3 regions of the Paenibacillus sp. FSL R7-0331 genome follow, and region 3 is predicted to be linked to each of the others. Evidence: riboswitches for the same ligand, from Rfam matches in the RefSeq annotation. Region 3 holds a riboswitch; each other region holds the start of a gene.

Region 1 (7,393 bases), 2.0 Mb from region 3:
GAAGGCTGTACTGGATGTTTTTATTCTCACAGCCGCCGCCTTTAAGGATAAGCCTTACGTCTATATTCTCTTCTTCCCACTGTTCAAAATGAATGACCGGTGTACCTGCGCCAAGGTTATCCCCGCTGTTCTCGCCGGTCAGCGAATCAACTGAATTCGGCCGCAGCTTCCCGTTCTTTGTAGCCCGGATGACCGCACTATGGATATCTTTTTTCATCTCAATCTGATTGACGCCTACAGGCGTATGAATAATAAAAGTCGGCATCCCCGTATCCTGGCAGATGGGCGATACCTGAAGCTCGGCCATGCCGATATTCTTGGCAATTGTCGTCAAGGCCAGGCCCGAACGGGTGGCACGGTCTTCCAGTGCACGTCCCTTGGCAACAGCCCTGCGCACATCACCCGGCAAATTTGTGGAGGTCTCAACAATCAGATTATACATGCTCTCTTCGAAATTCTGCATCTTCATTCCGGCTCCTCTCATCCATAGCAGGTTGTCTTACGTCTGATACAATTAGTATTATCATATCACACTCTGACAGGCATGAAAGGGTTTACTTCAAAATTGAACTACCCTATTCCGGGGCAATTCTACCGTGTTCAGTATAATTCGGCTTCAAGCATATCCCAGTCCTTAAAAACCGGCTGCAGGCTGCCCGCTTTAAGCATTTCGGAGATCTCCCGCACACTGCGCCCGTCCGAGATTTCAAACTGCGGCGTACCGCCCTGCTGCGTATGTCCTCCAACTTCCGTGGATACCCCGGCAGACATTTTGGTTACCCCCAGATGGATAAGGCGGTCTCTTAAAGCAGACGGTTCTCGCGTGGACAGAGTGATACCCGACCGGGGAAGAAACAGGCGGTAAGCCAGAATAATCTGCACCAGAGACCGGTCGGATACGGTGTGCTCCGGATTGTATTCTCCCAAAAAAGGGCGAAAACGCGGAGCAGACAAGCCGATTTCACATTCCGGGTATTTGTCCTGCAGGTATCTCGCGTGCATGGCCGTAAGGAATGCCTCCTGCCGCCAGTCATGCATCCCCAGCAGCGCCCCGATATTTACCGTCCTGAATCCTGCCCGGCAGCCCCGCTCAGGTGCATCCAGCCGGTTGCGGTAGATTCTCTTGGGTCCCTTAACATGCAGCTTGCGGTAGGTCTCCTCATGATAAACCTCCTGATACAAGGTTAACCCGTCTACACCGGCCTCCTTAAGCTCCTTATACTCGTCCTCAGATAAGGGGTTCACTTCAATGCTGACAGAAGAGAAAAATTCCTTGAGTATCATCACACATTCCTTGAGATAAGAGACCGGGCTTTCCGTCCGCGATTCTCCTGTCAGGATTAGAATGTGCCTGATTCCAGTAGCCGCTATTGCCTCTGCTTCCTTCCTTACTTCCGCAGGACTGAGTTTTTTTCTCGGAAAATCATAAATAGAGCTGAAGCTGCAGTACGTGCAGTGATTTATGCAGAAATCTGCAAGGTACATCGGTGTAAAGAGCTGCATGACATGCCCAAAATGCGAACGAGTCAGGCTTCTGGCCTTCAAGGCCATCTCTTCCAGACAGTCTGCTGCTGCAGGAGACAGCAGAACCTGCAGATCATGCTCATCCAGCTGCTCTTTGCAGAGCGAACGCTTCACATCGTCCTTTGTATACTGCCCCCATAAGCCTGTATTCACCTGATGGCCAAGAGCGTGTACGTTCTCATAAAACCCCATGGTATTCCTCCTTTTCGCCGGTCCCTGTCACTATCACTATCAGCCGAGAAAACCCGTTAATGGCGATGACGCCGATGCGGTCTCCTCTACGGGACCCAGTCCCGCCAGGTAGGCCTTGCGGCCTGCAGCTACGGCATCGCGGAATGCCGAGGCCATGAGCAGCGGGTTACTCGCGGTGGCAATCGCCGTATTCAGCAGCACAGCAGCAGCGCCCAGCTCCATCGCTTCCGCCGCTTCAGACGGCCTGCCGATACCGGCATCTACAATGACAGGAAGATCGACCTCCGTTATCAGAATACGCAGCAGCTCCCGGGTTCTTAGCCCGCGGTTAGTACCTATAGGCGATCCAAGCGGCATAACTGCTGCGGCTCCCGCTTTTTTCATAAGGAGGGCAGCGGATAAATCCGGGCTCATATACGGAAGCACCACAAAGCCCTCAGCAGCCAGAATTTCCGTGGCACGGATCGTTTCCGCATTATCGGGCAGCAGATATTTCTGGTCATTGATGACTTCAATTTTCACCCAGTTGCCCAGACCTGTTGCCTTAGCCAATCTGGCAATCCGGACAGCCTCTTCTGCAGTGCGTGCACCGGAGGTATTGGGAAGCAGAGTCATGCTGCTTGGGATATGGCTGATGATATTATCATTGCTGTCCGGGTCTACACGACGGAGGGCAACCGTTATAACCTGAGAGCCCGAAGCCTCCACTACCTCCGGAATAAGGCTATTGCGGCTGTATTTGCCGGTTCCGATAAACAGTCTGCTCGATAAAGACTGGCCTCCGATGACTAAAGAATCTGACATATGAATTCCCTCCTGCATTTATTAATTACGGTGAACAAGGAGCGGGCCTTAATCAGCCTCCCCCCACAAAATGTACGATCTCAATCCGGTCTCCTTCGCCCAGCAGGATAGTATCGTATTCCTCTTTGGCAACAATTTCACCGTTCAGCTCCACAATAACCATTCTCTTGTTCCAAGCAGGCAGTTTAAGCAAATCAGCTACTGTCCGGCAGCTCTCTTTGTACGTTTCGGCTTTGCCGTTGACTATCAGATTCATGCTTTCTCACCTCCTTCGGGGGCCGCCTCCATCACTGCGTTCCTGTAGGCCCGCGCAGCAGAGAGCGGGTCCGCCGCACCGCATATACCGGACATCACCGCTATTCCTGCCGCACCTGTCTGCAGCACATGCGGCGCATTATGCGGCGTAATTCCTCCCAATGCAATAACCGGAGTCCTGGCGGCAAGCACAGCCTCCTTCAGCTGAGTCAATCCGCGTTCCTTCAGGCCGGGCTTGCTGGTTGAAGGATACACATGTCCAAAAAGGCAATAGTCTGCCCCCTGGCTGGCTGCATCTATACTCTCCGAAGCGGAATGCACCGAGGAACCAAGCCGCAGGGAACAGCCCGCTGCCAGCCGCGCAGCAGCAGCAGGCAGGCTGTTCCCGGCCAGCTGGACACCCGCTGCTCCCACAGCCATTGCTACGTCAAGCCGGTCATTGATGATCAATTTGCAGGCCGGTACACCGGCATTCAGCAGAATTAATGCCAGATGATACAGCTCCTGCGCCGATAGCTTCTTTTCGCGTAAATGAATATAGTCTACCTGCGGATGAACAGCAGCTGCGAGTACAACGAACTCCTCTGCAGCAAGCTTTCCGTCCGAAAGCAGATGAATTTCTGCCAGCCTGTCCACCTCCCTTTTCGTGTCTCGTCTGCACAAAAAGACGCAAAAAAACCGCCTCCAGGCGGGAGGCGGTTAAACAGTATACAGAAAATAACAGCCGGATTTCCGGACCGTTGGCGCTGCAATACAATGCTCATCCACTTCCCTACGCTGGTATAAACCAGATCAGGTTCAAAGGGTCCGAACCAAATGTTCGTCTCAGCCTTGCGGCACCCCTAGTGACAAAATCATATTCTGTTGCTGACTTCGTATATAGTAACACTATTTTGCATGAAAAATCTAGGTTAAACGGCATAAAATTCCGAAGGTCAGCCGTTAATAATCTCTCCGCCGTTTACATGAATAACCTGGCCGCTGACATAGGATGAATCACTGGAAGCCAGATAGACATAGGCTGGTGCCAGCTCCTCCGGCTGTCCCGGACGCTGCATCGGCTGCGTGCCCCCGAACTCGCTGACTTTTTTCGCATCAAAGGTAGATGGGATCAGCGGGGTCCAGATCGGCCCGGGAGCCACAGCATTAACCCGGATGCCTTTGTCCGCCAGATTCATCGACAGGGAGCGGGTGAAGCTGAGAATAGCCCCTTTGGTGGAAGAATAGTCAAGCAGCTGCGGATTACCGCGGTAGGCTGTAATCGAAGTCGTATTAATGATCGTCGAGCCTTTTTTCAGATGCGGCATGGCTGCTTTGGTCAGATAGAACATTGAGAATATATTAGTACGGAATGTCCGCTCCAGCTGTTCAGAGGTAATGTCCTCAATCTTGTCCTGAGGATGCTGCTCGGCAGCATTATTAATCAGAATATCCAGCTTGCCGAGTCCTTCGACCGTCTTGTTGATCAGGTCCTGGCAGAAGGCTTCTACACCGATGTCACCGGCAATCAGGATACATTTACGGCCCTCCTGCTCGACCTGGCGCTTGGTTTCCTCGGCGTCACTGTGCTCATTCAGGTAGGAAATAACGACATCAGCGCCCTCTTTGGCAAAATGCACGGCAACCGCACGTCCGATTCCGCTGTCCCCTCCGGTAATAAGTGCTGCCTTGCCAAGCAGCTTGCCGGCTGCTTTATATTCTGAGGTCTCAAATTCCGGCAGCGGATTCATCTCACTCTCAATTCCGGGCTGCTGGTTCTGCACCTGCGGAGGCAGGGTTTTCTTGGCTTTCTCTTGTTCTGGCATGATCCATTCTCCTTTCGCTTTTGCACTTCTCGAAGTCATTCATCGTTTTAGGATGGCTAAGGATTGCTGGTTTATGCGCTGATCTCAGGCACTTTAGGCTCACGCTATGTTACTTACCACAGTTAAAAGGCGGCCAAACAAAAAAATCAGTCGTTGCCGGCGTAAAGTGCGGATATAATGTATCAGGATGAAGAGGAGCTGGAATGAAGGAGGCAGAACAGTATGACCAGAAATTCACGGAGCATTATCGTTGCCGTCAAAGGAATCATTGTGTTTCAGGGCCGGATTCTGATAGTCCGGAGAGCCGCAGCAGATGTAGTCGGAGCCGGAAGCTGGGAATGTCCGGGAGGAAAAATCGATTTCGGAGAAGGACTGGAAGACGCACTGGAACGGGAGATCGCCGAAGAGACCGGACTCAGCGTTACGGTTGGAGCGGTTGCGTATGCCGCTTCTTTTTTGACTGATCCCGGCAGACAGGTCATTATTATTACTTATCACTGCCAAAGCGAAAATAATATCGTCCTTCTCTCCGAGGAGCATGCTGACTACCAATGGTGTACACGGAGCCAGCTTCAGCAGCTGCTGCCTCCGGGAATCCTCGCTGAATTCGAGCGGAGCGGTGTTTTTGCTATGGAGGAGCTGTTGTAGCGCGGTAAAGTTTATATGGCAAAAAGACCGCGCCTTTGAGGGCAGCGGTCTTTGATGTGCAGATAGAGACTTTCTTTCCTAACCAAGCTTTAATTTGTCTATTGCTGTTTTTAGTGCAATGATTTTGTCCGTGTTTGCTTTGCTGACCAGCTCTTTCTGAGCTTCAGTCAGGTTGGAATATCTCCGGTACACCCAATTAACCGCCGGCTCATCCTCAAGGGTGAGTTTTTCTGCTTCAGGCAGCTGATCGATTTTGAAAGCAACGGTATCAGCAGCCTGCTGGTCAGTAAGGATAGACGGGCCCTGATAATAACCGGTCACATGCATATCTTTATTATAAAAAATAATCATATACTGCTCTTCAAAATCTTGAACGGTATAGAAAGGGGCTTGGTAATCAGCAAAGCTCTCATTGGAATACCCGTATACGATATCAGTTACCCCTTGCAAATAATGTGATTGGGCCGAAAGACTCTTAACATTGAAATCCTTATCCGCATCCACCACATAAGGCAGCTCGGTATTCGCCGAGTATGTGAAGTATTGAATTTCTGGATGCTGTGCTGCAAATTCTTCCCTGATCGCTATTCTGTCGTTAATAAAACCTCTCTCAAGGCTTCGGGTGATTGTGACTCCTTCACTAAAACGCTCAACCGGCTCATTCAGCGTTGAATACACGGCCTTCAGATCTAATTTGATAGCCTTATAGCCTATGGCTTTGTTGTTTACATCATACAGAATTACAGTCATATAGTCCTGCAGATGCTTGGGAGCAATCGGGAACGAATAATTGGATAAATCAGGTAACCTCTGTATATAAAGATTAGCCGGATCAGGTGCTGTCTCAGCAGTTGCCGTAAAATAGTATCCCGCATAATGCGCTGCCGCCTGCTCAGCTCCGGATATTCCGGTAAAGCTTATGACCGCAGTTGCCGCATTAGTATATACATCTTTACTGCCCTGAGCCAAGGTAATTCCTTCGATGACCGGCAAAGCCGTTGGAGCAGGTGTTTCAATAGTACCACCATCTCCGCCTCCGTTACTGCCGCCTCCTGTAGAACCGCCGCCCGCGCCTCCTCCGCCAGCGACAATAACCGGTGTTCCCGTACCTGTTACTATTGATTCTTTCTGACTTCCATCTACTGTCAAAGGCTTCCGGGCGAAAGAAGAGCCTTGACCGCCATCGTTTACAGTTGCCGCCTGAATCTCGCCGCTTCCTATAAAGCTTGCTGCCGAATCAAGTACAGCACGGGCTATAACTGTTCCTGCTTCCAGCTCCGCTTGAAGAGACGAGGCCCCTTTTGCCACACTCAGAAGGCTCAAAGTGCCCTTCTGCAACTTCAACACTGCTGCTGCAGCTTCAACCTTAACATGATTAAAGGCTCCATTCAGTATTACAACTGTTCCTGAGGGCAGATCAGAAGAGACAGCAATATCAGTAAAACCCTTGCCGGAACCTTCGCTTTCTTCCAGCATAACACCGGAACTCACCTGCACCTGTCCGGCTTCGGTTGTGCCTACGGCAATTATCTGAACCTCACCGCTCTTTTTCTGGACAATCATCTGATTGAGTCTAGAATTACTCAGATATACCTTATCAGAACCGCTGCCTTCGATGATAAACCGTCCTTCAACTGTGACATTATCCAGAGTAAGCCCGCCTGCACCGGTTACCTCCTTCAGAAGCAGATCACCATGGATCGTCATGTTCTTCAGCGTTACTCCTGATGCGGTAACAGTAAGATTTTTAAAAGCCATGAGACTAGAGGAATTGGAGCTTCCAAACGCCCCCGGGCTTGCGACAACCCCATCAGCCACCCCTCCAGTAAGGGTGTTGAACGATTCCATTAATGCCACTGACTCCGCTCTTGTCATCGGGCGGTCAGGCTTGAAGCTGCCGTCAGGATACCCCTTCATCGCTCCGGCATTTACTACTGCTGCTACCTTTGGCTGGCTCCAGGCGGCGATGCGGCCGGCATCGGTAAAGGCTGCGAGCGCATCCGCTGACCCGTCCTCAAATTTCATCAGCCTGCTGATTATGATCGCTGCCTCCTGGCGGGTAATCAGCGCATTGGGGTGAACCTTCCCTTCATACCCCTGAATATAACCAGCTGACACCGCTTTGGAGAATTCTGTGTATGCCCAGCTTGACTTAGGCAGGTCAC
Region 2 (7,393 bases), 2.8 Mb from region 3:
ATGCAGACCGCGAACCTCAATCATATAACGCCTCCTTATCCGGCCGAGTAACGGTCAAACCGTTTCTCCAGCCTGCTTTGCACCACCGACAGCACGGAACAGAAGAGCAGATAATACAGGGCAGCTTCACAATAGAGCAGCAGCGGCTCATAGGTGGTCGCAGTAATTTGCTGGGCTGTCCTGAACATCTCCACATAGGTAATGCCGGCGGCGAGCGAGGTGTCTTTTACAAGGCTGATGAAGGAATTGGACAACGGGGGAACGGATACCCGCACCGCCTGGGGCAATATAATCCGGCGCAGCGCCTGCACGCGGGTCATCCCGACGGAATAAGCTGCCTCCCACTGCCCTTTGGGAACCGACAAAACGGCGGCCCTGATTATCTCTGATGAATAGGCTCCGACACTCAGCGTGAATCCGATCACCGCAGCGGTAAACGGGTCCAGTACAATCCCGGCGGCAGGCAGCCCGTAGAAAATAATAAACAGCTGGACCAGCAGCGGAGTTCCCCGGATAAGCCACACATAAAACCTGGCTATCAGCCCGGGTATCCGCCATGCCGAGATCCGCACCAGCGCAGTCGCCACTGCAAGCAGCAGTCCCAGAATAAAGGAGATCAGCGCCAGCGGAATACTATATGCCACTCCCGCCTTGAGCAGAGGCAGCAGCGAATCCAAAAATATTTGCAGCTTGCGGTCATCCATCGCAGGGAGCTCCTTCAGCCATTATTTTGAGACATCCGCCCCGAAGTATTTCTCGGAAATGGCAAGATAGGTTCCGTCCTCCTTCATTGCTGCGAGCGCCCCGTCCACCGCCTGCACCAGCTCCTCATTGCCCTTCAGGAACACGGCAGCGCTGCGCGAGCCTTCGGCCATTTCATCAACCTGCTTGATCTGCACATCCGGCTTCTGCTTTTTCAGATCCAGAAAGGATAATCCGTCGTTAACTGTAGCATCTATCCGTCCGGAGATCAGGAGGTCAATGGCCTGATTAAAGCCTTCTATCGCCACAATTTCCGCGCCGTTCTCGCGTGCAATGTCAGACAGGTTGCTGGTCAGCGACTGGCCGGCTTTTTTACCCTTGAGGTCAGCAAAGCTTTTGATATCCTCGTTCTTCTCCCCTACAATCAGCACCGCTTTGGACACTACATAAGGTTCAGAGAAATCATATTTCACCTTCCGCTCATCCGTAATGGACACCTCATTAAAAATAGCATCAAAGCGCCCTGCATCCATCCCGGCAAAAATACCGTCCCACTGGGTTTCAATAAACTCCGCTTCCACGCCGAGCCGCTTGGCTATCTCCCTGGCAATGTCCACGTCAAAACCGGTTAGCGTTCCGTCTGCATCATGGTAGGTGAACGGAGAGTATGTGCCTTCGCTGCCTACTCTAAGCTTGCCGGAAGCTTTTACCGTTTCCAGACTGTTCTGCTCTGCTGGAGCAGCTGTTACATCCGCGCCGCCGGTTGTCCCTTCAGCCGCATTATTGTTTTCATTGCTGCCGCATGCCGCAAGGACAATGCCCAGCAGCAGCACCGGTGCAAGCGCCCATTTTTTCATTGGATACTCCTCCTTATCCTCTGTTTAGCTGTTACAGATTAGATTTATCATGCCCAATGGAGGCTATTCCTTTCCCTTTCATTCAGCATCAGCACAAAAAATCCCCGTGCACCTGTAGTGGTGCCGCCGGGGATATAAACATAGGGAGCTTTGATTCAAACTAGCCGTGCATCATTTCCGCCTGCGGTCTGGAACCGTCTTCTCCGCCTTTGCGGCCCCGCCGCAGCAGCAGCCCGAGGACAGCACCGCCCAGCGCGACAAAAATCATAATACGGAAGGTATCAGCGAAGCCCTGGGCCATCACAGTCTGTGTAGCCTGCTTCAGCACGTCGGGTGAAACGGAAGCGGGATCAATTCCAGATGCTAACGCCTCCGCCTGCATTTCTGCACCGCGCGCCGCTGCTCTGGAGGTAAGAATGGTAACCAGCGCAGATACTGCAAGCGAATTAATAACCTGCTGCATGGAGTTGGTCAGCGATGTTACCCTGTTGACCAGCTGTATCGGTGCTTTATTGAGCAGATGGGTGTTCATCGGCATCATCATCAGGCCCATCCCGGCCCCGCACATAATGAGCGGCACGATCAGGTCGCGGCTCTGTGTAGTCAGATCCACATGGGAATACTGATACAATGCGCCGGAGACAAGGCTAAGTCCGCAGACCACCAGCCAGCGCACACCGATTCTGTCAAAAAGAATCCCGGCGAGCGGCATCATCAGCCCGGAGGCAATGGCCTGCGGCAGCAGGGTCAGCCCGGTATCAAAGGCTCCGAACCCGCGGGCCTGCTGCAGAAACTGCGGAAGCAGAAATAACGCGCCGTACAGCCCGAACTGGGCAATCCACTGGACGAGAATCCCTGTACTGAAATCTACCGAACGCAGGATGCGCAGCTCCAGCAGCGGGGTTCTTGAACGCAGCTCAGCAATAACAAAAGCAATCAGGGCAGTCAGCCCCAGCGCCAAGCCAACCAGTGTCTTGCCAGACGTCCAGCTCTCTGCCCCCTGGCTTACCCCATAGGTAAGGGAAGCAAAGGCAAGAGGACCCAGAACCATGCCCAGCTTGTCCATTCCTGGAACCTGGCTGCGCCTTGCGTTCGGCAGCTTCCGCAGGCCGATCAGCAGACAGAGGATACCGATCGGAATGTTGATCAGAAAAATCCATCTCCAGGAATGGTACTGAACCAGCCAGCCTGACATGACCGGTCCGATTGCCGGAGCAAACAGCACCGGTATGCCCATGATACCCATTACGATACCAACCTTGCTCTTCGGTGCAAGCCTGTACACATAAGCCATGCCTACCGGCAGGACACATCCGCCGCCGATTCCCTGCAGCACCCGGAAGGCAATCAGCCACTCGGCACTGTTAGGCGTTGCGCACAGAATGGACCCTATAGTGAACACGACAACCGCAGTCAGGAAGACCGTCTTGGCCCCAAACCGGTCTGACAGCCAGCCGGACAACGGAATAACCGAGGCCTGTGCCAGCATATAGCCGGTTACAATCCACTGCAATGTCGTTAAATCGGTATGAAAATCCTCCACCAGAGTGGACAGCGCCACATTCATTGCCGTGCTGTCGAGCACGACCATAAATACACCCAGAATGATTGCCAGTAGCGGCACCAGTATGGCCGACAGACGAAAATCAGCCTCTTCCTTCATTACACCCTCCATAATTCTTATCCCCCTGTACCTGTACGGGGTGCAGGCTTCATTGACCGCAGTCCCGTTCTCTGGATATAATATCTATGATGCGGACAGTTGTCCGTAAGTTCATTAACAGTCTACGGACAATTGTCCGCTGTGTCAAATATATCTTATTCCGCTGCGTTCTAACCTCTTTTTAAAGAAAGGAAGGCTTATATCATTATGAATGCTAACGCTGCAGATCCATATAAAGAGCGTATTCTTGAGGCTGCCCGCGAGCTGTTTACAGCAAACGGACTGGAGGCGGTCAGTATGCACGCCATCGCCAAACGGGCCGGCATCGGCCAGGGCTCGCTGTACCGCAGATTCAAAGACAAGGGTGAAATCTGTTCCATGCTGCTTAGGGACAGCACAGAGACATTTTTGTCCGGCCTGGAGCATGAGCTTAAGCTCCCCGGAACTGAAAATAGTGCACTCGATCACCTGCACAGCAGTATAAGCCGGATTGTCAGCTTTATCGAACAGTTTGCCGAGCTCCTGCTGTTCATTAAGTCAGAGTTCACCGGCAAAAAGCAGCTTACCCAGTTTGAGCATCCTTTTTTCCGCAGGCTGAACGGATTTCTGGCCGAGCTGTTAAAGCGCGCCGCCTCTGCCGGTGAGATCAGTGCGGTTGATCCTCAGTTCACGGCCACAGCGCTGATTGCTGTGCTCAGCCCGGATCTTTATCTGTATCAGCAGAAGCAGCACAGCTCTTCGAAGGAGCAGATTACTGAAGGGATTCTGGCTTTGTTCGTGGCCGGAATCCGGAAGAATCTATAACCCTCCCTTTACAAACCTCCAAGTTATGGTATATTAATTAGCAATTACGAATTGCATATCGACCTGTTATTTCACTAGGGGAGTCGGCCGACTGAGACGGAGCTTAAGCTCCGGACCCTTGGAACCTGATCTGGATTATACCAGCGGAGGGAAGTGGAGCAGAAATGAACAGAACGGCTGCTATCAGGCCGGCTCAACTGTATCTTTCAGACCCCATTATTTCCTCCGGAAATAGTGGGGTCTTTTTGCGTGTAATGTCTTTTGTATGACTAGGAGGTCTGCCTGCTCTCATGTTATCTGTTTCTAATTTATCTTACTCCTATACAGCTGATCAGCCGCCGGTATTCGCAGAGCTGTCAATGAAAATCCGGCGCGGAGAATTCATTTCGGTTGCTGGTGCCAGCGGCTGCGGCAAAAGTACTCTCTTTAAAATTATTGCCGGACTGCTTGAGCCTTCCGGCGGAGCCGTCAGCTTGGCCGGCGAGCCCTCCCTCAAAGCTGCTTCACGGCTTGGCAGGGTTGGTTATATGCCCCAGCAGGATCTGCTGCTGCCATGGAGGACGGTCCAAGGCAACTGCCTGCTGCCCTGGGAGCTTAAGCAATCCGGTACCAAAGCAGACGCCGTGCAGCAGATTCGCAGCCTGCTGCACAGCCTCGGCCTGTCCGGTACGGAGGCTGCCTATCCCCATGAGCTGTCCGGCGGCATGCGCCAGCGGGCTGCACTGGCCCGGACCCTGTCCTCCGGCTCTGAACTGCTTTTGCTGGATGAGCCCTTTGGTGCCCTGGATGCATTGACCAAGCGCGGGCTGCAGCAATGGCTGCTGGAGCTGTGGTCCGGACTTGAGCGGACCGTATTGTTCATCACCCATGACCTGGAGGAAGCGCTGCTGCTTAGTGACCGGATCTATCTGATGCACAGCGGCGGCGGGCTGGAGGAAATGGCAGTCCGGCTGCCGCGGCCAAGAAGCGGGCAGATGATCTATCAGCCGCAGTTCATTGCCCTGCGGATGGAGCTGGAGCGGAGGCTGCATGGGAACTGTGCATATTAAGCGGCTGCTTACCGCCTACACCCCTTCAGTCCTGCTGGTACTGGTCCTGTTGGCCGGCTGGGAGGCAGGCGTTCGTTACGGCCGCGTGCCTGCCTTTATCCTTCCTGCACCATCCTCTGTATGGAATGCAGTGATAGCGCAGCGTGAGCTGCTGTTCGGCCTCCATCTGCCGGCAACGCTGGAGGAAATCCTGCTCGGCTTCGCCCTATCTATAAGCTGCGGTACGCTGCTGGGGATCGGCATGCATCTGCTTCCAGCCCTGGCCAAGGCTGTCTATCCCCTGCTGATTGTCAGCCAGACCATTCCCCTGATTGCCCTATCCCCGGTTTTTATAATGTGGTTCGGCTATACGCTCGGGGGCAAAGTAGCCGTTGTTTTTCTCACAGCCTTTTTTCCGGTCGTTGTAGGTACTTATGACGGTCTGTTTAAGAGCGGCGGGCAATACAGGGAGCTGCTTCTGACACTTGGAGCCAGCCGCTGGCAGCTGCTTCTCAAGACGCAAATTCCGCTGGCGCTCCCCGCTTATTTCTCTGGACTGAAACTGTCTGTCGTCTACTGTGTTATTGGCGCAACAATCGGCGAATGGCTTGGAGGCAGCCGGGGACTGGGCTATTACAGCCGCCGCATGGCCGGCAATCTGCACAGTGCAGAGCTGTTCGCCGCTGTGGGCCTGCTGTCTGTCCTGGGGATTCTGCTGTTTCTCTGTGTCTGTGCTGCTGAAATCATTATTCTGAAGAAAAGAGGACTACGAAGATGAACACAATACGCAATTATTCCAGATTATCACCAAAACACCAGCGTAATACCTATCTGCTCATGCTGCTTATCAGCCTGCTTGCTGTTGCCAGCGGCTGCAGCGGGGCAGCTGATAGTAGTACAGGTGAAGCAAAAACGGCAGCTTCCGGCATTGACAACGACCAGCCGCACAAGCTGACAGTCATGCTTGACTGGTATCCTAACGCGGTGCACTCTTTTCTGTATGCCGCACAGGAGAAGGGGTATTTCGCGGATGAAGGGCTGGAGGTTGAGCTGCAGATGCCTGCTGACAGCAATGATGCCCTGAAGCTTGCTGCCGCAGGCAAGGCAGATCTGGCGCTCAGCTATCAGCCCCAGGTCCTGATGGCCCGGTCAGCGCAGATTCCGGTCGTTTCGATTGCTGCACTCGTCCAGCATCCGCTTAATCATCTGCTTGTCCCGGCAGACAGCGGGATTCTGAGTCCAAAGGATCTGACCGGTAAAACCGCCGGCTATTCCTCTATCCCGCTCTATGAAGCGATGCTCAAGACTATGGTGGAGCATGACGGCGGCGATCCGCAGTCCCTGACTTTGATAGATGTCGGGTTTGACCTGATTCCGGCCATATCAACCGGCCGGGTCGATGCCATTATCGGCGGGTTCATTAATCATGAGCAGCTGATTCTGGCCAAGGAGCAGCATCCTGTTACTTCCATTGATCCCACAGCGTTCGGTGTACCCGACTACTATGAGCTGGTGCTGGTAACCGGGGAGCAGAGCCTAGAGAACTCCAAAGAGTATTACATTAGATTCATGAACGCCGCCCGTAAAGGACAGCAGTTCGTGCAGGAGCACCCTGAGGAGGCTCTGCAGATTCTGCTGGACCATGAGGACAGCACCGCCCCGCTCGACCCGCAGATCGAGGAGCAGAGCCTTGATATTCTGCTGCCGCTGATGGATGCCGGAGACCAGCCCTTCGGGCACCAGACTCCGGAATCGTGGAGCCGGGTGGCGGACTGGCTGTCCGGGAACGGGCTGCTGTCAGGTGAAACGAACAGTGATGAGGCTTTTGTGAATTTGTAATCTGTAAGGCAAGCTGCGGTTGTGATGGAGTCAGCTCCAATTATGGCGGAGTCTAAACGGGGGTATCCATTATGCGGGAGAAGAACTGTGGCGGTAATCATACCAGTGCCCGGAACGGTGGCCGCCCTTCCATAGAATATCGGGCATAGCTGCGCTATTCGCCCAATTAATCTAATCTCCACTCACGCCCCCTGCTGTTTAACTTTTAGCTGCACTTTGTACACTTATATCCGGGCAAATTCACTATTTTTTAGATATAACTGCACTTCGTACACTTAAAATCATGGATTTTCACGATTTTCCTTCATTTCTCTATTTTTAGCTGCACAGAGTGCAGTTATTGCAGCCGAACGGGCTCCATCTAAACTTTTAACTGCACAGAATACAACTATGTAAAACATCAGCTTTCTGGAATGAGCCTAAACTTTCAATAACAATCATTAGGAGGAATCATCATGTCCTACTTAGCCAAAGTGCGCGAGCTCAATCCTCTCGTTCAC
Region 3 (7,393 bases):
AAAACCCTGCGTAATATCAAGCAGAATTTGTTCTGGGCGCTCGCTTACAATACAATTGGGATACCGATAGCCGCACTGGGCTTTCTGGCACCGTGGCTCGCAGGAGCCGCGATGGCCTTCAGCTCCGTGTCGGTTGTACTCAATGCGCTGCGGCTGCAGCGGGTGAAGCTGTAGCCGGCGGCAGGAATAAGGAGCGATTTAACCATGAGTGATGAACAAAAGGCTGCGGCAGGCAGTCCGGATAACGAGACCCTATCGCTGTTAATGAAGCATGCCTCGGTACGCCAGTACCTGGACACTCCTGTAACTGATGAGCAGCTTGCCGCCATTATCGGCGCGGCGCAGATGGCCTCCACCTCCAGCAATGTGCAGGCTTACAGCGTCATAGCTGTGACTGATGCTGCGCTTAAGGCCCAGCTCTCCGCCTATTCCGGCAATCAGGCTTATATTGAACAGTGCCCCGTGTTTCTGGTGTGGTGTGCCGATCTCTACCGGCTGAAGGAGACAGTCCGCCCGCATCTGGGCGATGCAGAAACCTATGAGGATACAACAGAGAACCTGATTGTCGCCACCGTTGACGTTGCTTTGGCTGCACAGAACGCAGCGGTTGCTGCAGAGTCCTTGGGGCTTGGGGTCGTCTACATCGGCGGCATCCGCAACAACGGCGCCGCTGTATCCGAGCTGCTCGGCCTGCCAGAACTGGTCTATCCGGTATTCGGCATGTGCCTCGGTACCCCGGCCGGTGAATCCGGTCTGCGTCCGCGCCTGCCGCTGTCCGCGGTACTGCACTACAACGGCTACGACAAAGAAACAACGGCGTCGCAGGTTGAAATCTACGACAAGGTAAGCAGTGACTACATGCATAAACGGACCGGCGGACAGAGCAGCGCCCCGTGGTCAGCTATGATGGCCAAGCGGCTCGCTGAGCCTGCGCGTCTGCACCTGAAGGATTTTCTGCAGGAGAAGGGCTTTATGAAGCGTTAATTGATACCGGATTAAATAAGCATGGTGTACCGGCGGTGCCGGGGGCCATGCTTATTCTTATCTTACTTTTTCAGAAAGAACGGAGGGTTCTTGTTGATCGAAGTGATACAGGACCATCATAAGCATGGGCATGGCAACAATCAGCGTTACTGAACGCATATCCCGCAGTCAGCCGCACAATCCGCGTGTAAGCATGAACACTACTCCTCAAAGGACAGATTAACCGGCTCATCTAACAGATCCTGCGTGTAATTCAGGTTTGTCACCGCGATGCTGCCATCCACTTCCTCGAACCTAAGCTCATCCACCCATACGCGGCCGCATCCGGAAAGAATGACCCCGAAGGATACAACGGCACTGTTGTCCGGCACGTCCAGAACAATGGCATAATGGTTCCATTCGCTATCCCCGGTTACCGGCCGGTTGCTCATATTGTCAAACTGCACAATGTCTCCAAGATTATTATCTATTCTCATCCAAAAGCCGCTAAAGCCGCTGACCCCGGCTGTTTTCAGGAACCCGGACAGCTTGATCCGCTTGCCTAGATGCTTATCTGCCTTGAACTGCTGCATCATGGTGGCGAATTCATCCACCCCTTCAACGGTTACCGATTTCAGAAGCCCGGAGGCTTTTCCCTTATGAAACGTCTTGCGGTCCAGTTCCATTGAATAATTGAACGGATGACTTCCGCTGAGAAACCACCCCTTAATTGCTTCTTCCTGCTTCATTTTTGTTTCCTCCTTTTGCCGGGTTAGGCTGCCGATAATTGCCCGGTATTGTCCGGGCGGCAGGTGATAATACTTTTTAAAAGCGCGTGTGAACGATTCCTGGGTTTCGAACCGGTAATGGACGGCGATGTCGATGATTTTTTTGTCGGTGTACAGCAAGAGGTTGGCGGCGTTGGCAATTCTCCGGTAGCGGATATATTCGGATAAGGTCACGCCTACTTCCTTTTGAAAAATCCGGTGATAATGATATTTGGAAAATCCGATAAACTGCGCGATACGTTCCAGCGGAAGTTCTTCATGCAGGCTGGTCTCGATGTATTCGATTGTCTTTTGGATCATAGCAGTGTAACTCAGTGTCTCACCCCCTCTGTGTAAAAGATTATCAGAATCCGGCCGCGCGTTTTTGATATTTATTGCTTTCTTTCTTTGATAGTGAGAACAGTCTGCTCGGCTGATAGCCCAAAAAAGCCCCGCTGTCCTGCTGGGGCAGGTGGCGGGGCTTGGGGTATACAAGCGTGTATTGTCGCAGCGGTGCAGCCGGATCGCTGTCCTTCTGCTATGTCCTGCTCTTTGCCTGCTCCTCGCGCATCCACTGTGACAGCTGGCGTTTGAGCTGCAGGAACTCCGGTGTGTCGGTGATTTCATCACGGCGCGGCCGGGGAAAAGGCACGTCTACCGTGTGGAGGATGGAGCCGGGACGGCCGGAGAAGACGTAGATCCGGCTCGACAGCAGCAGCGCCTCCTCAATGTTGTGGGTGATGAACAGCACGGAGCGGCGGTTCTCCTCCCACAGCTCCAGCAGCCAGCGCTGCATGTCACTGCGCGTCAGCGCATCCAGCGCGCTGAACGGCTCATCCAGCAGCATCAGCTCCTGCGGCGCCAGCAGGGCGCGCAGGAAGGCGGCCCGCTGCTGCATGCCGCCGGACAGCATGTGCGGATAAGCACGCTCGAAGCCGCCCAGCCCGACCTTGTCCAGCCAGCGGCGGGCGTTCTCCCGTGCGGCGGCCTGCGGCTCGCCCTTCAGCTCGCCGGCGAGCAGGACGTTGTCCAGGGTGCTGCGCCATGGGAACAGCGCAGGCTGCTGCGGCATATAGCTAATCTCGCCGCGCTGCCCGGTCACGGCGCTGCCGTTCATGCGGACTGTTCCGGTATCCGGCGTCTCAAGGCCGCCGATGATATGGAACAGGGTGCTTTTGCCGCAGCCGGACGGGCCGAGGATCGAGACGAACTCCTGCGGCTCGACCGTCAGGGACACTTCGTTCAGTACGCGGGTCTCCTTGCGGCCGCGTCTGAACGTTTTGGAGACGCCGCGGACCTCGAGCGCCGGCGGCAGGCCCTGTGCAGCTGCGCCGGGTGCTGTACCGGCGGTATTTAATGCCGGTGCCGAGGAGGCGGCGGTTGCCGGTGCTAAAGAGCTCGTGGCGATTTCAGTTGCTAGCGCCGACGAGGTAGTGGTTGCCGGTGCTAAAGAGCTCGTGGCGTTTACAGTAGCTGGCGCCGAGGAGGCAGCGGTTTCCCGTACTGTCGGGCCGGCAGCATCCGTCGCCCCCGTGCCCCGGGGGAGCGGTTTCCCGGGAGATGCTCCTTTATGTGATGAGTGAGGCATGTAGAAATCCCTCCTTCCTGGGGTGGAGTCCGCATACAGCGGCGGTGTAGCCTATATTTATGGATAACCAAGGATTAACTTAATAGCTAGTGGGAAAAAGTCCACCTAATCGTACAATATTCGTCTAACATCGGCAATTAGGTGGAAAAAGGCAGCTTGATCTCGCCCGAAATGCTGCTGTTAGGCCGAAAGGGTATAATTAGCCGGCAAAAATCCAACTAAACCCGCCCCAGGCCCTGACCGAAGCAAATTAACAGGCGAAAATCCACCTAATTCTGCCGAAGACCAGCCGCAACTGTCCTCATTCCGATTCCCGCGGCTTCCAGCGCACCAGCCACCGCTCGATTATAGCGATGATTGCGAACAGCACCAGACTCAGTAATACGATAATAGTGATAGCGACAAAGAGATTAGCTGTACGGTAGGCTGACTTTTGGAGCAGCATGTAGTAGCCCAGTCCTTTGTCCGCGCCGATCCATTCCGCGACAATTACGCCCATTACGGCATAGGTGGCGGAGATTTTCAGGCCGGAGAACAGGGCGGGCAGGGAGCCGGGCAGCTCCAGCTTGGTGAAGATCTGCCACTTGCTTGCACCGGCCATCTTCATATAATTCATCATCGTCCGGTCACTCTGCGCAAGGCCGCCCATGGCAGCAACGGCGACAGGGAAGAAGCAGACGAGTATGATCAGCATAATCTTCGGCAGCAGGTCAAAGCCGAACCAGATAACAAGCAGCGGTGCGAGCGCAATGGAGGGCACATTCTGGCTGAGGATCAGCAGCGGATAGATGGCCCGTTTCAGCCAGGGCACCAGATGCAGCAGCAGCGCTACGATCAGTCCGACCCCTGCGCCGATCGGAAAGCCGATCAGGGTCAGGCGCAGCGTCGCGGCCGTGTGCGACCAGAGACTGGCGGCATTATCTGCGGAAGCACGGGCGACCGCGCCCGGACCCGGCAGAAAAAACGGATCGATGGTAAATAACGATACCGCAGCCTGCCAGATCCCCAGAAACAATATGACCGCCACTAAGGGCGGCCATATTTGCCTGAAGGCTGATCTCACCGGTATTTCTCCGTCAGCTTGTCCATGCTGATGCCATTCGGGTTATGGGCGATTTTAATCTGGGAGATGATGCTTGGGCTGCCTGCAGCTACGAGCGCTTCGTGCATCTGACGGACCACCTCGAGCAGCTCGGTAATTTCACCCTCCATCGTTGTTTCCAGCGGATTTACCTGATGCTTCACGCCGGATTTCTGAATGACTTCGATTGCTGTATCTACATAAGGGATGGAGTCCTCGCCGTTCGGTGTTTTAGGGATAACCTGAATGCTAAGCAGTGTGTTTGCCACAATAATCAATCCTCTCAATATAATGTATTGGATATCAGCCAGCTCTCAATATGAACTTACTCCGCCGGCAAAAACGCATTAGTGAACGTAGCCTCTACATCAAGCTGCTGGTCCAGCAGCTTCAGGCCATACATCCAGTCGGCGTAATTCTGCCAGATTTCAGCCTTCTGCTCACCCCAGCGGGCAGCGTCATCCTTGTACTTGGGACTGAGCCATTTCTGGCTGGCCTGGACAAGCTCCGGATCAAGATCCGGCACGGCCTTGATCAGAATATCGGCTGCCGCCTCCGGCTGGTCAATCGCGTACTGGTACCCTTTCGACGTCGCTTTGAGGAAGGCCTTCACCAGCTCAGGGCGCTCGGCAATTTCCTTCTCGCTGGTCGTCAGGATCGGCGTGTAGTAATCAAGCTGCGGCGCGTAATCCTTGAGATAGAGCATATCGAGCGGCTCGCCGCGCAGCTCGGCCTCAATCCCGGTCCAGGCGTAGAAGATCCAGGCGAAATCAATGTCGCGCTTCACAGCCGTGAAATAATCAGCTTCGCCGATATTCACCAGCTTGACCTTCTTCACGTCCCCGCCCTCAGGGTCCATGATGGCTTTCATGGCTGCTTCCTCAGCCGGCGAGCCCCAGCCGCCGTAGGTTTTGCCTTCAAAATCTTTAGGAGATGTTATGTTACGGTCCTTCGGTGCAGCGAATCCGGAAGTATTATGCTGAATGATGGCGGCAACGGATACTAGCGGCACGTTCTGCAGGCGGGCCAGCGTCAGTGCTTCCTGGGCGCTGATCCCGAAGGCCGCCTCGCCCGAAAGCACCATCGTATCGGCTCCGGCTGCGCCCGGCTGGACAATCTCTACATCAAGGCCTTCTTCCTCGTAATACCCCAGCTCCTTGGCCGCATACAGCCCGGTATGATTCGTGTTCGGCGTCCAATCCAGTGCGACCTTAATCTTGGTAAGCTCAGCCGGTACATCCGCAGCTGTTCCGGCAGAAGCTTCCGGAGAAGCGTTTCCCCCGGCTGTTTTCCCCCCGTTATCTCCGTTTGCCCCGTTGCTGCCGCATCCGGCAATGGCCAGAGCCAGCATGCAGGTCAGGCTGAGCATTAAGCTTTTTTTGACTCCCATTTCCCTTTATTCACTCCTTCCAGCAATCCCTAGTCTTCTCTTTTCTAAATCTGATATGCAAAAAAAGCGCCCCGATTCATCGGGACGCCAGTCAGTTGCGCAAGGCTGCAGGCTCCGGCCTCAGGGGGCCGGGAAGCAATTAAAGATTCCTACGCTGGCATTATCCAGATCAGGTATAAGGGTCAGTATCTTATGGGATACAATCTCAGCCGGCCAATTCCAGCACCCCTGGTTCTATGAAGTTATCGGGTATTGCTTATTCTACGCTGTATTATAGACGCACCGCCTGGGGTTGTCCAGTAGCAATCTCCCTATTCCTTGGAGTAATACCGCTTCCTGCGGCGGCTGCGGATGCTGCTCCGCAGCTCTTTCAGTGTCATGAAAATGCTGACTGAAATTCCTGTGAACGTGACGAACAGCGCGAGATATTCAAAAGGCGAGTATTCCAGCAGCTTGCTCCAGTCAATCGGAGCCTTCAAGTCCTCAATGACCTGGTTCATCCCGTAAATCCCGCTGACCACCGTAAATATAGTAAGGATCATGAGCAGCGTATCCCGGCGTTTAGCCTGGAATTTATCCTGATACTGGAACAGGTCGTCCAGGGTCATCTTCACTTCACCGAATAAGGCGTCATTGCCGTAGACCTTCCGCAGCTGGAAAAAAATCTCCCGGCCCTGCGACTGCGAAATCAGCTCGATAAAATAGAATTTGGCCGAAAACTTATTGATCAGAAAGATCAGATTCTCAATTTCATCATAGTCGCGGTCAATGCGCAGGCGGGAATGCAGATTGGACAGCTTCAGCAGCACGATTTTGTGAAAAAGGCTCAGCAGCAGCCCGTAGTAATACTCCCCGTACATCTGGTTAGCCAGCTGGACGGCAATCTCCGGCTTAGCCTTGCTCAGACAGCAAAAGGTCTGCTCATTGGTCATGTAACAGGTATCCGGACCCCAGCGGTTATAGGAATGCTCCCTGCAATAGTCTGCTATATAGTCCGGATTGCTGGCACTCATATAAGGCTGGCCGTTTTCGTCCAGACCATCCAGCTGGGAGGCGCGGAATTTCAGCTCCATTCCGATTTCTTCCTCCTCCCCGCGCTCCAAACCGTAAAATCCCTGTACCATCATCCGCTCATCAACAAAGAAGGGCAGGGTTTCGAAATAAGCGCCGTCCAGCTCTGACTGGTCCAAAAACGGCTTCAGGGTAGGCACCAGGTAATCAAATACAAAATCCTCGACCTCATCATAGGAGCTGTCACCGTAATGAACGGAGGTCCCCTTATCCTGCAGGTTGGCGTCCTCCAGCGTGCGGAACCGGTCTGCGAATTCCAGGGCCACACTGAAAGGCAGCGTATCCTCCTCAATGCGGACCCTTATGGTCACAAAGCCCAGCTGAAACGGGCAGAGGAACATATCGGTCGACAGCACCCGGAAGGCGATGGAGCGGCCGGGCATTTCCAGACTGCAGGGGAGGTCGTGTGCCTTGGAGAAGCGCCGGAAGGAGTCCTTATCCTTTTCCCGCGGAAACAGCACATGGGCTGCGAAGGGGAGGTAGCTGCGCTCCATTTTTTCATGTGACACGCAGTATCCTTCTCCGTAATAAGC

What was found. A riboswitch is a leader RNA that binds a small molecule or an ion and turns the genes downstream of it on or off. The one in region 3 is predicted to bind thiamine pyrophosphate.
Region 1: it holds a riboswitch for thiamine pyrophosphate, as region 3 does, so the genes downstream of both, R70331_RS09930 (thiamine phosphate synthase) here and R70331_RS01720 (ABC transporter substrate-binding protein) in region 3, are expected to answer to the same signal.
Region 2: it holds a riboswitch for thiamine pyrophosphate, as region 3 does, so the genes downstream of both, R70331_RS13050 (ABC transporter ATP-binding protein) here and R70331_RS01720 (ABC transporter substrate-binding protein) in region 3, are expected to answer to the same signal.

What each region holds. Positions count from the first base shown of each region.
Region 1 is NZ_CP009284.1:2,431,625-2,439,017, reverse strand. Features, by position in the region: gene R70331_RS09950 (fumarate hydratase) at 1-463, opposite strand, end outside; gene thiH (2-iminoacetate synthase ThiH) at 601-1,716, opposite strand; gene R70331_RS09940 (thiazole synthase) at 1,756-2,520, opposite strand; gene thiS (sulfur carrier protein ThiS) at 2,573-2,776, opposite strand; gene R70331_RS09930 (thiamine phosphate synthase) at 2,773-3,411, opposite strand; TPP riboswitch at 3,528-3,629, opposite strand; gene R70331_RS09925 (SDR family oxidoreductase) at 3,711-4,580, opposite strand; gene R70331_RS09920 (NUDIX hydrolase) at 4,803-5,228, shown strand; gene R70331_RS09915 (S-layer homology domain-containing protein) at 5,307-7,393, opposite strand, start outside.
Region 2 is NZ_CP009284.1:3,139,180-3,146,572, reverse strand. Features, by position in the region: gene R70331_RS13075 (amino acid ABC transporter ATP-binding protein) at 1-24, opposite strand, end outside; gene R70331_RS13070 (amino acid ABC transporter permease) at 36-704, opposite strand; gene R70331_RS13065 (amino acid ABC transporter substrate-binding protein) at 726-1,559, opposite strand; gene R70331_RS13060 (DHA2 family efflux MFS transporter permease subunit) at 1,720-3,234, opposite strand; gene R70331_RS13055 (TetR/AcrR family transcriptional regulator) at 3,430-4,026, shown strand; TPP riboswitch at 4,093-4,195, shown strand; gene R70331_RS13050 (ABC transporter ATP-binding protein) at 4,317-5,075, shown strand; gene R70331_RS13045 (ABC transporter permease) at 5,056-5,832, shown strand; gene R70331_RS13040 (ABC transporter substrate-binding protein) at 5,829-6,893, shown strand; gene thiM (hydroxyethylthiazole kinase) at 7,349-7,393, shown strand, end outside.
Region 3 is NZ_CP009284.1:389,000-396,392, forward strand. Features, by position in the region: gene R70331_RS01690 (heavy metal translocating P-type ATPase) at 1-174, shown strand, start outside; gene nfsA (oxygen-insensitive NADPH nitroreductase) at 205-984, shown strand; gene R70331_RS01700 (helix-turn-helix transcriptional regulator) at 1,185-2,066, opposite strand; gene R70331_RS01705 (ABC transporter ATP-binding protein) at 2,269-3,318, opposite strand; gene R70331_RS01710 (ABC transporter permease) at 3,620-4,381, opposite strand; gene R70331_RS01715 (thiamine-binding protein) at 4,378-4,668, opposite strand; gene R70331_RS01720 (ABC transporter substrate-binding protein) at 4,725-5,789, opposite strand; TPP riboswitch at 5,919-6,029, opposite strand; gene R70331_RS01725 (hypothetical protein) at 6,101-7,393, opposite strand, start outside.